4 regions of the Serratia rubidaea genome follow, and region 2 is predicted to be linked to each of the others. Evidence: predicted binding sites of a transcription regulator. Region 2 holds the regulator's gene; each other region holds the start of a gene.
What was found. Region 2 encodes PurR, which represses purine synthesis genes. Its sites were predicted from a motif close to CANGCAAACGTTTGCNTG; they were not measured.
Positions count from the first base shown of each region.

Region 1: a site for PurR is predicted at 1,916-1,933, ahead of I6G83_RS06640 (nucleobase:cation symporter-2 family protein). Genes of this name have one in related genera too.
Region 3: a site for PurR is predicted at 2,076-2,093, ahead of purM (phosphoribosylformylglycinamidine cyclo-ligase). Genes of this name have one in related genera too.
Region 4: a site for PurR is predicted at 2,808-2,825, ahead of guaD (guanine deaminase). Genes of this name have one in related genera too.

Region 1 covers NZ_CP065640.1:1,423,867-1,428,141, forward strand. Annotated here, with positions in the region: gene recG (ATP-dependent DNA helicase RecG) at 1-478, shown strand, start outside; gene gltS (sodium/glutamate symporter) at 538-1,746, opposite strand; gene I6G83_RS06640 (nucleobase:cation symporter-2 family protein) at 1,988-3,382, shown strand; gene I6G83_RS06645 (AsmA family protein) at 3,533-4,275, shown strand, end outside.
Region 2 covers NZ_CP065640.1:3,738,602-3,742,876, reverse strand. Annotated here, with positions in the region: gene sodB (superoxide dismutase [Fe]) at 84-662, shown strand; gene cydH (cytochrome bd-I oxidase subunit CydH) at 730-819, opposite strand; gene purR (HTH-type transcriptional repressor PurR) at 1,205-2,230, shown strand; gene punR (DNA-binding transcriptional activator PunR) at 2,250-3,176, opposite strand; gene punC (purine nucleoside transporter PunC) at 3,298-4,275, shown strand, end outside.
Region 3 covers NZ_CP065640.1:118,839-123,113, forward strand. Annotated here, with positions in the region: gene uraA (uracil permease) at 1-1,169, opposite strand, end outside; gene upp (uracil phosphoribosyltransferase) at 1,297-1,923, opposite strand; gene purM (phosphoribosylformylglycinamidine cyclo-ligase) at 2,180-3,217, shown strand; gene purN (phosphoribosylglycinamide formyltransferase) at 3,217-3,855, shown strand; gene speG (spermidine N1-acetyltransferase) at 3,969-4,275, shown strand, end outside.
Region 4 covers NZ_CP065640.1:4,067,763-4,072,037, forward strand. Annotated here, with positions in the region: gene xdhA (xanthine dehydrogenase small subunit) at 1-1,266, opposite strand, end outside; gene guaD (guanine deaminase) at 1,263-2,594, opposite strand; gene I6G83_RS19130 (MFS transporter) at 3,213-4,275, shown strand, end outside.

The DNA of each region.
Region 1 (4,275 bases), 2.3 Mb from region 2:
GATGCAGGCCTTCAAGCAGGGCGAACTGCAGCTGCTGGTCGCCACCACGGTGATCGAGGTCGGCGTCGACGTGCCGAACGCCAGCCTGATGATTATTGAAAACCCGGAGCGGCTGGGTCTGGCGCAGCTGCACCAGCTGCGTGGCCGCGTAGGCCGCGGCGCGGTCGCCTCGCACTGCGTGCTGTTGTACAAAACGCCGCTGAGTAAAACCGCGCAAAAACGCCTGCAGGTGCTGCGCGACAGCAACGACGGCTTCGTGATTGCCCAGCGCGATCTGGAAATCCGCGGCCCCGGCGAGCTGTTGGGCACCCGGCAGACCGGCAGTGCCGAATTCAAAGTCGCCGATCTGCTGCGCGACCAGGCGATGATCCCGGAAGTCCAGCGGGTTGCGCGCCATATCCACCAGCACTATCCCGACCATGCTCAGGCGCTGATCGAGCGCTGGCTGCCGGAAAAAGCCCGCTACTCCAACGCATAAAAAAGGGCGCCGATAAGGCGCCCTTTTGCCGTCCTGCGGGGTAACATCCCCCGCCTGACTCAGCCAATCGCCGGGAAGACCGGCAGCAGCAGATACAGCTTAATAATGATGGCGTTGGCGATATCGATAAAGAACGCCCCAACCATCGGCACCACCAGAAACGCCAGATGCGACGGGCCAAAGCGATCGGTAATCGCCTGCATATTGGCGATCGCGGTCGGCGTAGCGCCCATCCCGAAGCCGCAGTGCCCGGCAGCCAGCACCGCCGCGTCATAGTTTTTGCCCATCACCCGGTAGGTGACGAAAATCGCGTACAGCGCCATCACCAGCGTCTGCACCGCCAGGATCGCCAGCATCGGCAGCGCCAGCGACGCCAGCTCCCACAGGCGCAGGCTCATCAGCGCCATCGCCAGGAACAGCGACAGACTGACGTTGCCCAGCACCGATACCGCACGTTCAAACACGGTATAAAAGCCGGTAAATGCCAGCGTATTGCTGAGGATCACCCCGACAAACAGTACGCAGACGAAGTTAGGCAGCTCGAACACCGTGCCGCTCAGCAGGCCGGCAATCAGCTGGCCAAGGCTGAGGCAGATGGCGATCATCGCGATGGTTTCAATCATCACCAAGGATGTGATCAGGCGGCCGCTCTCCGGCTTCTCAAAGCCGCTCGGCTGGACGCTGTCATCCGGCGAACCTTCCGGGGTGGAACGTTTAACCAGATGGCGCGCTACCGGGCCGCCAATCAGGCCGCCCAGCACCAGGCCGAAGGTGGCGCAGGCCATCGCCACTTCGGTGGCGTTTTCAAAGCCGTAACGCTCGATAAACAGTTTACTCCAGGCGGCGCCGGTGCCGTGGCCGCCCGACAGGGTGATCGAACCGGCGATCAGGCCCATCAGCGGGTCCATCCCCAGCATCTTCGCCATACCGATGCCGATGGCGTTCTGCACCACCAGCAGCCCCAGCACCACAAACAGGAAGATAACCAGCGCCTTACCGCCGGCGCGCAGCCGCGCCAAGTTGGCATTAAGGCCGATAGTGGCGAAGAAGGCCAGCATCAGCGGATCTTTCAGCGACATATCGAAGCTGATTTCCCAGTTAACGGTCTGTTTTAAAATCAGCAATAACAGCGCAACCAGTAAACCACCGGCGACGGGGGCGGGAATGGTGTATTTTTTGAGCAGAGGAATGCTTCTAACGCACTTGCCCCCAAGGAGCAAAACCAGAGTTGCGGCAACCAACGTGCCATAAGTATCAAGATGAAACATCTAGGTACTCCGTGTGAGGGGAAAAATCCAATTTTATTAATAAGTTATATAAAACCACTGAGTTTTTTAAACTTGATGAATGCAGGATTAGAAGGAAAAAACGCTGAGAAGACAAGAAAAAATGCATGAAAATGCGACATTAATAAAAATAATAGGGGAAGAAAAGCAAAGAGCAACCGTTTGCTTTTAGTGCCCAGACGATTAAAATGCCTGCTTTGCCGTTTCGGAAAAGTGCCACACCATGACCATGCAATCCGCCGAGCTTGAACCCGCGCAAAACGCCTCCGCCGCCTCGCCCAAAAGTGAACTGATCTACCGTCTGGAAGACCGCCCGCCGCTGCCGCAAACGCTGTTTGCCGCCGGCCAGCACCTGCTGGCGATGTTCGTGGCCGTGATCACGCCGGCGCTGCTGATCTGCCAGGCATTAGGGCTGCCGGCGCAGGATACTCAGCACATTATCAGCATGTCGCTGTTCGCCTCCGGTCTGGCCTCCATTTTACAAATCAAGACCTGGGGTCCGGTCGGCTCCGGCCTGCTGTCGATTCAGGGCACCAGCTTTAACTTCGTATCGCCGCTGATTATGGGCGGCATGGCGCTGAAAAACGGCGGCGCAGACGTGCCGACCATGATGGCGGCGCTGTTCGGCACCCTGATGGTCGCCTCCTGCACCGAGATTCTGCTGTCGCGCGTCCTGCACCTGGCGCGCCGCATTATTACGCCGCTGGTTTCAGGCATTGTGGTGATGATCATCGGCCTGTCGCTGATTCAGGTCGGCCTGACCTCCATCGGCGGCGGCTACGCCGCCATGAACGATCACACCTTCGGCGCGCCCAAAAATCTGCTGCTGGCCGGCGCGGTGCTGGCGGTGATCATTCTGCTCAATCGTCAGCGCAATCCCTATCTGCGCGTCGCTTCGCTGGTGATCGCCATGGCGGTCGGCTATCTGCTGGCCTGGGCGCTCGATATGCTGCCCGCCAGCCAGCCCGTCAGCAACGCCGCGCCCATCACCATCCCTACCCCGCTGTATTACGGGCTGGGCTTCGACTGGAATCTGCTGCTGCCGCTGATGCTGATCTTTATGGTCACCTCGCTGGAAACCATCGGCGACATCACCGCCACCTCTGACGTCTCCGAGCAGCCGGTGCGCGGCCCGCTGTATATGAAACGCCTGAAGGGCGGCGTGCTGGCCAACGGTTTGAACTCCATGCTGTCGGCGGTCTTCAACACCTTCCCGAACTCCTGCTTCGGCCAGAACAACGGCGTGATCCAGCTGACCGGCGTCGCCAGCCGCTACGTCGGCTTTGTGGTGGCGCTGATGCTGATCGCGCTGGGCCTGTTCCCGGCGGTCGCCGGCTTTGTGCAGCATATTCCCGAGCCGGTACTGGGCGGCGCCACCATCGTGATGTTCGGCACCATCGCCGCGTCCGGCGTGCGCATCGTCTCGCGTGAGAAGCTTAATCGCCGCGCCATCATGATTATGGCGCTGTCGCTGGCGGTCGGTATGGGCGTTTCCCAGCAGCCGCTGATTTTGCAGTTCGCCCCAGACTGGCTGAAAACCCTGCTCTCCTCCGGCATCGCCGCCGGCGGGATCACCGCCATCGTACTGAACCTGGTGTTCCCGCAAGAGAAGGAATAATCCTGCCGTCGGGCCGCATAGCCCACGCTTATCGTCTAAAACGGCCGCCTGCGGCCGTTTTTTATTGCCACTCAGACCATTACCCTTGAGATAGCCGGCCAATTACGGCATAAACGGGGTATCTTTTTTGAGCGCTGGGGTGGGCAGGCGATGAAATTTATCGGGAAACTGTTGCTATGGCTGCTGGTGGCGGCGGCAATCATCATCGTATTGCTGTATCTGGTCGGGCAGAGCCGCTGGGCCGCCGGCCAGATCGGCGACTGGGTGAGCGAGCGCGGCGACTACCGCCTCTCTCTTGGCAAAATCACCCACTCCTGGGATAACCCAACGCAGGTCAGCCTGGAAGAGGTCACGCTGGCGCGCGCCAACCAGCCGCAGGCATTGGCGGCCAAGCGCGTCGATCTCGGCCTCAGCCTGCGGCAGATCACTAACCCGCGCTACTTCCACAGCGTGACGCTGCGCGACGGCACGCTCAATGTGCAGCCTGACGCTGCGGCGCTGCCGCTCCAGGCAGACGTGCTGCAGCTGAGCAATATGGCCGTGCACGCCGGCGACGCCGACTGGCGGCTCAACGCGCAGCGCGTCAACGCCGGGATAACGCCATGGCGGCCTCAGCCCGGCGAACTGCTGGGCAATAACAACCGCTTCCAGTTCAGCGCCGGTTCGCTGACCCTGAACGACATTCCCGCCTCACAGGCGCTGATACAGGGGCAAATCAAAGACCATCAGTTGCTGCTGGAAGATTTCGGCGCCAACCTCGCCCAGGGCGATCTCACCGGCAAGGCGACGCGCGCCGCCGACGGCAGCTGGCTGGTAGAACGCCTGCGCCTGAACAAGGTGCGCCTGCAAACCCCGCTGTCGCTGGAGCAGTTCTGGCAGCGCGTAACCACCCT
Region 2 (4,275 bases):
GGTTTCGTCTGAGGGGTCACCCGCACCACCACATCCCGCAGGCGGCCATGGGCATCTGGCGCTATATCAATAAGGAGAAAGCAATGTCGTTTGAATTACCTGCATTACCGTACGCCAAAGACGCTCTCGAACCGCACATTTCCGCTGAAACGCTGGAATACCACTACGGCAAGCACCACAACACCTACGTGGTAAACCTGAACAACCTGGTGAAAGGCAGCGAGTTCGAAGGCAAAACCCTGGAAGAGATCGTGAAAACCTCTACCGGCGGCGTGTTCAACAACGCGGCGCAGGTGTGGAACCACACCTTCTACTGGCACTGCCTGTCGCCTCAGGGCGGCGGTGAACCTACCGGCGCGGTGGCTGACGCCATCAACCAGTCCTTCGGCTCTTTCGCCAAGTTCAAAGAAGAGTTCACCAAATCCGCCGTCGGCAACTTCGGCGCCGGCTGGACCTGGCTGGTGAAAAAGGCCGACGGCTCGCTGGCGATCGTCAACACCTCCAACGCGGCTACCCCGCTGACCGGTGACGACAAACCGCTGCTGACCGTGGACGTGTGGGAACACGCTTACTACATCGACTACCGCAATGCGCGTCCTAACTACCTGGAAAACTTCTGGGCGTTGGTTAACTGGGCATTCGTGGCGGAAAACCTGGCGTAATCGTCAGTTATCTGGCCAACAGAAAAGGCGCAGTGTTTACTGCGCCTTTTTATATTTCGCCGAACAATCAGTTCAGCGCAGCAATAAAACTAAAGGCAATAATCATCACCAGCGCGCAGGCGGTGGTGAACAGTGACAATTTTAACTCGGTTTCCATCAGAAACTCCCTTATCTGTTTCTCGACGCCAGCATAAAGCCCACAGTATTAATGGGTCAAATTATTTTCCCACAGTTCGCGGCAATCCCCAATTGATTTTGCGCAACGCCCGATAATGTTGCGGCAAAAAAAGGGCCAAGATTAAAATATTCGCCGCTTTCCCGACGGATAATGCTGATTTGCTCTTCCACTTTTGCGCAATATACGCCAAAATTCGCAGTTCACTGCTGCGTACCGGCCACGCGCCCCTCCGAACTAAGCAAGCGGCTTACGACTTCCAAACTAAAAACTACGTTTTCGAGATTTTGGAGCAGGATATACGCAGGCAAACGATTAACAACATACTTACATACTGCAAACATGTGAGTTCAGGAGTCATCTTTACATGGCAACGATTAAAGATGTGGCCAAACGCGCGGGCGTTTCCACCACCACCGTTTCCCACGTCATCAATAAGACCCGTTTCGTCGCCGAAGAGACCAAGGCGGCGGTCTGGGCAGCCATTAAAGATCTGCACTATTCGCCGAGCGCGGTTGCCCGCAGCCTGAAGGTCAACCACACCAAATCCATCGGCCTGCTGGCAACCTCCAGCGAAGCGCCCTACTTTGCTGAAGTGATTGAGGCGGTGGAAAACAGCTGCTACAGCAAAGGCTACACCCTGATTCTGTGCAACTCGCACAATAATCTGGACAAGCAGCGCGCCTATCTGGCGATGCTGGCGCAAAAACGCGTCGACGGCCTGCTGGTGATGTGTTCCGAATACCCCGATCAGCTGCTCGGCATGCTGGAAGACCACCGCAATATCCCAATGGTGGTGATGGACTGGGGCGTGGCGCGCAGTGACTTTACCGACACCATTATCGATAACGCCTTCGAAGGCGGCTATCTGGCGGGCCGCTATCTGATCGAACGCGGCCACCGCGAGATCGGCGCCATCCCCGGCCAGCTGTCGCGCAACACCGGCGGCGGCCGCCATCAGGGTTTCCTGAAGGCCCTGCAGGAAGCCAATATTGAGTTGCGCAACGAGTGGATCGTACAGGGCGACTTCGAACCGGAATCCGGCTATAAGGCGATGCACCAGATCCTGTCGCAAAAGCACCGCCCGACGGCGGTATTCTGCGGCGGCGATATTATGGCGATGGGCGCCATTTGCGCCGCGGACGAGCTGGGCCTGCGCGTACCGCAGGATATTTCAGTGATCGGTTATGACAACGTGCGCAACGCGCGCTACTTCACCCCGGCCCTGACCACGGTGCACCAGCCGAAAGAGCGTCTGGGTGAAATGGCCTTCACCATGCTGCTGGACCGTATTATCAGCAAGCGAGAGGAGTCGCAGGTGATCGAAGTGCATCCTAAACTGATCGAGCGGCGTTCCGTGGCCGACGGTCCCTTTATCGATTACCGCCGCTAAGCACGGCAGGCCGGCGCGTTTACGCCTCCGCCGGCCCCTGCTCCTCACTCAGCCACTCCTGATTCAAGGTTTCACTGTCCCCCAGATAATCCAGCAGCCAGGCGATGGCCGGCGACTGGTTAGGCTGCTGCCAGGTCAGGCAGCAGGCGCTGGGGGGAAACGGCTCCTGTAACTGCAGCACCGCCAGCTCACCACGCGCCACCAGCGGCAGCACCCGGTGCGCCGGCGCCATGCCGACGCATAAGCCGCCGCGCAGGCAATCCACCGCCGACACCCAGTCCGGCACCACCAGCCGACGCTGGTTATCCAGCGACCAGGTGACGCGTTTGGGCAGGCTGCGCGAGGTATCCTCCAGCAGCAGCGCCGGATAGGGGCGCAGCTGTTCATCGCTGAGCGCGCCGCTCAGCCCGGCCAGCGGATGCTCGGCGCTGACCACGCACAGCCAGTTCATAAAGCCCATATCGCGAAAGGCGAACCCGCCGCCGGTGGGCACCGCGCGCGTGGCGCCGATCGCCATTTCGGCGCGGCCGTCCACCAGCGCATCCCAGACGCCGTTAAACACCTCCGGCTGCAGCAGCAGTTCAACGTCCGGGAAGTGGCGATAAAAATCCAGCACCAGCTGCCGGCAGCGCTGCGGCTTTACGATCAGATCGACGGCGATCTTCACCTGGCCGCGCCAGCCGTTGGCGACCTGCTGACACTGACGCCGCGTGTCGAGCATTTTTTTGATAACAGCGCGCGATTCCTGTACAAACAGCGCGCCGGCCGGCGTCAGCGTCACGTCGCGATGGCGCCGCTCAAACAGCGGCACCGCCAGCCACTGCTCCAGCTGGCGCACGGTATAGCTGACCGCGGAAGGGACACGGTGCAGCTCCTGCGCCGCCGCGCTGAAACTGCCGGTACGCGCCACGGCGTCGACCACATCCAGAGAATATTCAGACCACATGCGTTTGCCTGCAAAATTTTTCAAACCAGTATGCAAATATTACCGTTTCACAACCAGAGATCCAGCCGGATACACTGCGCGGCGTGAAAACCTGCATCACAAATAACGACTGAGAACGACTATGCGAAACTTTGGATTTATGTGTTATCTGGCCGGCCTGAGTATGCTCGGCTTTCTGGCCACGGATATGTACCTGCCGGCCTTCGGCATGATGCAGCACGACCTGCAAATTTCTCCCGGCGCGATCAGCGCCAGCCTGAGTATCTTCCTGGCCGGCTTCGCCTTTGCGCAACTGCTGTGGGGCCCGCTGTCCGACCGGCTGGGGCGCAAACCGGTGCTGCTGATTGGCCTGGCGCTGTTCGGCCTCGGCTGTCTTGGCATGCTGTGGGCCACTAATGCGCTGCAGCTGTGGACGCTGCGCTTTATCCAGGCGGTCGGCGTCTGCGCCGCCGCGGTGACCTGGCAGGCCATCGTCATCGACCGCTATCCCGGCAGCCGCGCCAACCAGGTGTTCGCCACCATTATGCCGCTGGTCGCCCTCTCCCCGGCGCTGGCGCCGCTGGTCGGCGCCTGGCTGCTGAACCATCTGAGCTGGCGCGCCATTTTCGCCGTGCTGCTGGCGATCACGCTGCTGTTGCTGCTGCCGACGCTGCTGCTGCGTGACAAGCCGCGCCCGCGCGCCGACGAAGGCGCCGCACCCGGCATCGGTTTCCTGCAGCTGCTGAAGTCGCCGCTGTACAGCGGCAACGTGCTGGTATACGCCGCCTGCTCAGCCGGTTTCTTCGCCTGGCTGACCGGTTCGCCGTTTATTCTGGGCAGTATGGGCTACACTCCGAACGATATCGGCCTGAGTTACGTGCCGCAGACGCTGGCGTTTCTGCTCGGGGGGTTCGGCTGCCGCAGCGCATTAAGCCGTACGAACGGCAATACGCTGCTGCCGTGGCTGCTGGTGATGTACGCCGTCAGCATGGTGGCGCTGTATCTGGTTGCTACCCTGACCACGCCGACGCTGACCACGCTGCTGATCCCCTTCTGCCTGATGGCGCTGGTTAACGGCGCCACCTACCCGATCGTGGTGGCGAATGCGCTGACGCCGTTC
Region 3 (4,275 bases), 1.4 Mb from region 2:
TTCAGCTCCGCCGCACCGATATGCACCTTGGCGCCGCTGACGCCGATAATCAGGATCACCGCGGTGAGGATCAGGTTCTGCGCCTTGTTGTAATCCACCTTTGAATCAATCAGCACGCGGATGCCCGATGCGCCGATCACCCCGTACAGCAGCAGCGAGACGCCGCCCATCACCGGCACCGGCACCGCCTGAATCGCCGCCGCCAGCTTACCGACGCAGGAGAGCAGGATCGCCAGAATCGCCGCGCCGCCGATCACCCAGGTGCTGTAGACCTTGGTAATCGCCATCACGCCGATGTTCTCGCCGTAGGTGGTGTTCGGCGTCGAGCCGAAGAAGCCGGAAATCACCGTGGAAATACCGTTGGCGAACATCGAACGGTGCAGGCCCGGCTCGCGGATCAGATCCTTTTTAACGATATTGGCGGTGACCACCAGATGCCCCACGTGTTCGGCAATCACCACCAGCGCCGCCGGCAGAATGGTGAAAATGGCGAACCACTCAAAACGCGGCGTATAGAAGGTGGGCAGCGCGAACCAGTGCGCTTCGCGAATCGGCGTCAGATCGACCACGCCCATAAAGAACGACAGCGCATAGCCGACCAGCACGCCGATCAGAATCGGGATAATCGCCAGAAAACCGCGGAACAGCACCGAGCCGAGGATGGTGACGCCCAGCGTCACCAGCGCAATGGTGATGGTGGTGCCGTCCACCGCCGCGCCGTCAGCCGGCAGCAGCCCCGCCATATTGGCCGCCACGCCCGCCAGCTCCAGGCCGATCACCGCCACGATCGCCCCCATCGCCGCCGGCGGGAACATCACGTCCAGCCAGCCGGTGCCGGCTTTCTTGACGATCAGCGCCACCAGACAAAACAGCAGGCCGCAGACGATAAAGCCGCCGAGCGCCAGCTCATAGCCCAGCGGCAACAGCAGCAGCACCGGCGAAATAAAGGCAAAGCTGGAGCCCAGATAGGCCGGGATCTTGCCTTTACAGATAAACAGGTACAGCAGCGTGCCGACGCCGTTAAACAGCAGCACCGTCGCCGGGTTGATGTTAAATAAAATAGGCACCAGCACGGTGGCGCCAAACATGGCGAACAGATGCTGGAGGCTGAGCGGAATGGTCTGCAGCAGCGGCGGTCGCTCGCTGACGCCAATGGCGCGACGGGTCATGGGGGTTCCTCTTGGTCGTTATACGTGATGCAAGCCCAGCGTTCTATGCGCAATGGCCCGCACGGCAACGGCGTCGCGTGCAGGACTGGGCGCATAAAAAAGCCGACTCGCTAAGTCGGCTAATCAGTTACTTGGTACCAAATATCTTGTCACCGGCGTCGCCCAGACCCGGTACGATGTAACCGTGCTCATTCAGGCACTGATCGATGGACGCGGTATACAGCTCAACGTCAGGGTGCGCTTTTTCCAACGCCTTGATCCCTTCCGGCGCCGCCACCAGGACCAGCACCTTGATGCTGCTGCAGCCGGCTTTCTTCAGCAGGTCGATCGTGGCGATCATCGAACCGCCGGTCGCCAGCATCGGGTCAACCACCAGCGCCATGCGCTCTTCAATATTGGACACCAGCTTCTGGAAATACGGCACCGGCTCCAGGGTTTCTTCGTCGCGATAAACGCCGACCACGCTGATACGCGCGCTAGGCACGTGCTCCAGCACCCCTTCCATCATGCCGAGGCCGGCGCGCAGAATTGGCACGACGGTAATCTTTTTCCCTTTAATCTGTTCAACTTCAACCGGCCCGCACCAGCCTTCAATCGTCACCGTCTCGGTAGCCAGATCGGCGGTCGCTTCATAGGTCAACAGACTACCCACTTCTGAAGCCAGCTCACGAAAGCGTTTGGTGCTGATTTCGTGATCGCGCATCAGGCCAAGCTTGTGTTTTACCAGCGGGTGTTTCACCTCAACGATCTTCATCATTTTTCTCCTATTAAGGTGGTTGACGGCCAAAAAAATCGCGGGATTATACCGCCTTTTCCCCCCTGCGCCACCTACAATAGCCCGATCGGGATCAACAAAAGTATGATTATCAGTATAGGGATGAAAATGTAGATCGGCCTCACAAGCCGCTCGCAAACGTTTGCCTGCACTGTTAGAATTGCCGCGCCGGGTTCCGGAGATAAAGGCCGGAAACCCCGTTTTTCAATCCGCAAACCGTCGTGGGGATCGCGCAGTGACCGACAAAACCTCTCTCAGCTATAAAGACGCAGGTGTCGATATCGATGCTGGCAATGCATTGGTAGACCGTATTAAAGGTGTAGTAAAACAGACCCGTCGCCCGGAAGTGATGGGAGGGTTGGGCGGTTTCGGCGCGCTGTGCGCGTTACCGCAGAAATACCGCGAACCGGTGCTGGTTTCCGGCACTGACGGCGTGGGCACCAAACTGCGTCTGGCCATGGATCTGCAGCGTCACGACACCATCGGCATCGACCTGGTGGCCATGTGCGTCAACGACCTGGTGGTGCAAGGCGCAGAACCGCTGTTCTTCCTGGACTACTACGCCACCGGCAAGCTGGACGTCGACACCGCCGCCAGCGTTATCACCGGCATCGCCGAGGGCTGCAAGCAGTCCGGCTGCGCGCTGGTAGGCGGCGAAACCGCTGAAATGCCGGGCATGTACCACGGCGACGACTACGACGTGGCCGGCTTCTGCGTCGGCGTGGTCGAGAAGTCTGAAATCCTCGACGGCAGCAAGGTTCAGGCCGGCGACGCGCTGATCGCGCTGGGCGCTTCCGGCCCGCACTCCAACGGCTACTCGCTGGTGCGTAAAATCCTGGAAGTCAGCAATACCGATCCGACCACCACCCAACTGGACGGCAAACCGCTGGCCGATCACCTGCTGGCGCCGACCAAAATCTACGTTAAGTCGGTGCTGGAACTGATCGCCAACCGCGAGGTGCACGCCATCGCCCACCTGACCGGCGGCGGCTTCTGGGAAAACATCCCGCGCGTGCTGCCGGAAGGCATCCAGGCGGTGATTGATGAATCCAGCTGGCAGTGGCCGGCGGTGTTCAACTGGCTGCAGCAGGCGGGCAACGTCAGCCGCCACGAAATGTACCGCACCTTTAACTGCGGCGTCGGCATGCTGATCGCCCTGCCGGAAAGCGAAGTGGAAGCCGCCATCGCCCTGCTGAACGCGGCAGGTGAAAAAGCCTGGAAAATCGGTAAACTCACTGCATCTTCCGACGAACAGCAAGTGGTCATTCAGTGATGAAAAAGATTGTGGTGTTGATCTCCGGCCAGGGGAGTAATCTCCAGGCGCTGATCGACGCCTGCCAGCAGGGGCGGATCGCCGCCGAGATCGTCGCGGTATTCAGCAACAAGGCGCAGGCCTATGGCCTGCAACGCGCCGAGGCGGCGGGCATCGCCGCCCACGCGCTGGATGCCAAAGCCTTTGCCGACCGTCAGGCGTTTGACGACGCGCTGGCGGACGCCATCGACCAGTACCAGCCGGATCTGGTGGTGCTGGCCGGCTATATGCGCATTCTCAGCGCGCCGTTCGTCCAGCGTTATGCCGGCCGGATGGTGAATATCCACCCTTCTCTGCTGCCGAAATATCCGGGTCTGCACACCCACCGCCAGGCGATCGACAACGGCGATGATGAACATGGCACCTCGGTGCACTTCGTTACCGAACAGCTCGACGGCGGGCCGGTCATTCTGCAGGCCAAGGTGCCTATCTTCCCCGGCGACGAGGAAGATGAGGTGGTTGAGCGGGTGCTGGCGCAGGAACACACCATCTATCCGCTGGCGGTCAGCTGGTTTATCGACGGCCGTCTGGCGATGCGCGACAACGCCGCCTGGCTGGACGGCGAACGCCTGCCGGAGCAGGGACACGCCGCCGACTGAGCGCGTCTCCCCGCCCACATCCTCCAACGGCGCCCTGCGGCGCCGTTTTTTTTCCTCTCCCACCCGGTGCGGCGTTATACTTTCGCGTATGTCAGTCACATAGGAGAATGCACATGTCTGGTTCCGCCAGCGTCCGCTTACGCCCACTGGAGCGGGATGATTTAACCTTCGTCCATCAAATGGACAATAACGCCAGCGTAATGCGCTACTGGTTCGAAGAGCCTTATGAGGCCTTTGTCGAACTGTCCGACCTGTACGATAAACATATCCATGACCAGAGCGAGCGGCGCTTTATCATCGAGCACGAAGGGGCGAAGGTCGGCCTGGTCGAGCTGGTGGAGATCGATCATATTCACCGCCGGGCGGAGTTCCAGATTATTATCGACCCGACGCACCAGGGCAAAGGCTATGCCAGCACCG
Region 4 (4,275 bases), 330 kb from region 2:
CACGCTGTTGTGCTCCCAGCGTGCGCCAAGCAGCGCCCGTTCGCAGGCTGCGGCCCGTTTCGGCGTGGCGGCCATGCCGCCGAAGGCGATGCGCGCCGTCCGCACCCTGCCGTCTTCAATCTGCAGGTTAAAGGCGCCGCACACCGCGGAGATATCATCTTCCAGCCGCTTCGAGACCTTCCAGACGCGCAGATCCGCCGGGAACGACGCCGGCAGCTGGATGCTTTCGATAAACTCCCCCGGCTGCAGCGCCGTCTGCCGGTAACCGAGGAAGAAATCGTCCAGCGGCAGATCGCGCCGCTGCGCGCCGCGGCGCAGCGTCAGCACCGCATTCAGCGCCAGCAGCAGCGGCGCGCCGTCGCCGATCGGCGAGGCGTTGGCGATATTGCCGCCCAGCGTGCCCTGATTGCGGATTTGCTGCGAGGCGAAACGCTGCAGCAGCGCCCCCAGCGCCGGGTGTTCCTCCGCCAGCGCCCGGTAGAGTTCGCTCAGCGTAACGCCGGCGCCGATGCGCAGCCGCTCGCCCCGTTCAATCTGTCGCAGTTCGGCAAGCTGGCCGATGGCGATGATCAGCGGCAGATCCTGGTGGCGCTGCGTCACCTCCAGCGCCAGATCGGTGCCGCCGGCCAGCAGTTTCGCCTGCGGATACTGCTGATAGCACTGCGCCAGCTGGTCCAGCGTCTGCGGCATCAGGCAGCGTTTGCCGCCGCAGACCGTCTCCGCGGCGGCGGGGATCTGCCGCAGACGCGCCAGCGTTGCTGCCTGACGGGCGTCGAACTGGTCCGGCGCGCTGGTCGTACAGGCCTGCTGCGCCGCCGCCATAATCGGCCGGTAGCCGGTGCAGCGGCACAGGTTGCCCGCCAGCGCCTGCAGGGCCTGCTCGCGCCGGTAGCCGTCGCTGTTCTTTTGCAGACAGAACAGCGACATCACAAACCCCGGCGTACAAAAGCCGCACTGCGAGCCGTGGCAGTCCACCATCGCCTGCTGCACCGCGTGCAGCTGTCCCTTCTCGCGCAGATCCTCAACGGTCAGCAGCTGTTTGCCGTGCAGCGCGCTGACAAAGGTCAGACAGGCGTTGACGCTGCGGTAGCGCAGCCGCTCGCCGTCGGCCTCCGCCAGCACCACGGTGCACGCCCCGCAGTCGCCGGAGGCGCAGCCCTCTTTGGTGCCGCAGCGCCGCAGATGGCGGCGCAGATACTGCAGCACCGTGGTATTCGGATCGAGCCGTTCGCTTTTCAGCGTGTCGTTCAGCAGAAACTGGATCATGCCGCCTCCTGCCGCTGCGGCGCCTGAAACACCACCTTGCCGTCCACATAGGTGCGATACAGGTTGCGATCGTCGCCAAGCGTCATCAGCATAAACAGCACTTCATCCAGCGTGCGGCTGTTGGCATAGCGCAGCTGCTGCAGCGGCGACACCGCCGGATCAAGCACCACGAAATCCGCCTCTTTGCCGACGTCAAAGTTGCCGATATGGTCGTCCAGCGCCAACGCGCGCGCGCCGCCCAGCGTGGCGTGATAGAAGGCTTCGCCGGCCGCCAGTTTGTAATCCTGCAACTGCGCCACCTTGTAGGCTTCGCCCAGCGTCTGCAGCATATTAAAGGTGGTGCCGGCCCCGACGTCGCTGCCGATGCCGAGTCGGACCCGCCGCCGCCAGGCCTGCTGCAGCTTAAACAGCCCGCTGCCGAGGAACAGGTTGGACGTCGGGCAGAAGGCGATCGACGAACGGGTATCGCACAGGCACTGCCACTCTGCGTCTTCCAGGTGCAGGCAGTGGGCGAAGACGCTTTTCTCGCCGGTCAGCCCGTAATGGTGGTAAACATCCAGATAGTTGCGATGCTGCGGAAACAGTTCTTTTACCCAGGCCACTTCATCGCGGTTCTCGCTCAGGTGGGTATGCAGCCAGACGTCGGGAAACTCCTGGCGCAGGCGCTGCACCTGCGCCAGCAGCTGCGGGGAACAGGTGGGCGCGAAACGCGGCGTCAGGGCATAGCCCAGCCGCTGCCTGCCGTGCCAGCGGCGGATCAGCGCCCGGGTTTGCCGGTAGCTCTGTTCCGGCGTTTCCAGCAGCCCCTCAGGCGCATGGCGATCCATCATCACCTTGCCGGCAATCAGCCGCATATTCAGCGCCGCCGCCTGACTGAACAGCGCGTCGACCGACTGCGGATGCACGGTGGCGAACACCAGCGCCGTGGTGGTGCCGTTGCTTAACAGCTGCTGCAGGAAGAATGCGGAGATATTCTCGGCATGCTCGGCGTCGCTAAAACGTCCCTCGACCGGGAAGGTATAGCGCTGCAGCCAGCCCAGCAGCTGGTCGCCGTAGGCGCCGATCATTTCAGTTTGCGGGTAATGAATGTGGCAGTCGACAAACCCCGGCACCACCAGTTTATCGCGATAATCCGTCACCGCCGTGCCGGCCGGCAGCAGCGCTGCGCCCTGCTGCCACTCGCCGAACCACGCGATGCGCCCCTGATTCAGCAGCAGCAGGCCGTCCGGCCGGTGCCGCAGCTGGGGGGCGAGTTGATCCGGCTGTTCCACGCAGGCGGCGATATCGAAAAAATTGCCACGAATGGCGTGGGTAAATTGCATGCTCATAATGCCGTTCCTATTTTTCTGGCGCGCACGGCGCAACCGGCGGCAAAAGTATTTCACCGGTTAATACATGGCGCATTTATCATCAATTACAGGCGATAAATTAAAGATAGCAATCGCCATGCCAGCATGCCGAAAATAGAATAAAAGCATATAAAACAATCAATTAAATTAACTCCAATGCTGCATGAAAAAACGGTCTAAATATCACCCGCCCAGGCAAACGGTTGCGGTTAAATAGCAACCGTTTGCCTTTATTTGTTAAATATTGCTCTGCACCATTGTTGCGCAACCATTATTCTCACCGTGCGGCCAGCGGCTCCGGGTATTGTCATTTATCCGACGCGTTAACGTTTCTGCTCAGTCAACCGCGATTCACACCGTGCTGCACCATCAGCAGGCAGAGGCCAAAACGTTGGCGCAGGCAGGCTCCCCGTGCGCTTGTCCATCGGCAATCCTGCGCGCGAATTTACGGTAATTCTCAAAAGATGCCTTCATTTTATTAACCACTTTTTAACAATGGCGCATTGCGCTATGCTCACCCTCTTGTCTGTACCAATGTCTACGCCACTGGGTTGTCGTTATGCCGAATCACCGCAGTTCTACTCAGGATGCTCTGCCATGAGCGCTTTTTCACGCGTCGGCGCACTGCCGCTGCTGGTGGCGGGCGCATTTTTTATGGAGAACCTCGACGGTACGGTGATTGTCACCGCGCTGCCGCAGATGGCGACCGCGTTCGGCGTACAACCGGTGGATATGAATATCGGCATTGTCGCCTATATCCTCACCCTGACGGTGTTTATCCCCGCCAGCGGCTGGATCGCCAACCGCTTTGGCGCGCGCCGCGTCTTTTCGGCGGCGATTGTCATCTTTACGCTGGCCTCGGTGCTGTGCGCGCTGAGCGCGGACCTGATTACCTTTACCGCCGCCCGTATCCTGCAGGGCTTCGGCGGTGCGCTGATGGTGCCGGTGGGCCGGCTGGCGGTGCTGCGCAACACCGACAAAAGCGGTTTGATTAAAGCTATCGCCACCATTACCTGGCCCGGACTGGTGGCGCCGATCCTCGGGCCGCCGGTCGGCGGCTTTATTACCACCTACGCCTCGTGGCACTGGATCTTTATCCTCAACCTGCCGCTGGGACTGCTGGCGCTGCCGCTGGCCTGGCGGCTGATCCCGGATGAGGCGCAGCAGACGCGCGCGCCGTTTGACGGCCTGGGATTTGTGCTGACCGGCATTGCCTGCTTTGGCCTGATGTTCGGCCTGGATCTGATCAACCATCCGCAGCTGTCCTGGCTGGTGCCGCTGCTGTGCATCGCCGCCAGCCTGGCGGTCGGCGCGCTGGCGGTGCGCCACGCCAAACGACACGCCGCCCCGCTGATCAATCTGTGGGCGATGCGGGTAAAAAGTTACGCCGTCACGATTTGGGGCGGCACGCTGTTCCGGCTGGCGATCGGCGCGGTGCCCTTCCTGCTGCCGCTGCTGTTCCAGATCGGCTTCGGCCTGAGCGCCTTTGAGGCCGGCCTGCTGGTGCTGGCGGTGTTTGCCGGTAATCTGGCGATGAAGCCCTTTACCTCCGCCATTTTGTACCGCTTCAATTTCCGCACCACCCTGATGGTCAACGGCCTGCTCAACGCCGCCGCCATCTTCGGCTGCGCGCTGCTGACGCCGACGACGCCGGTGTGGC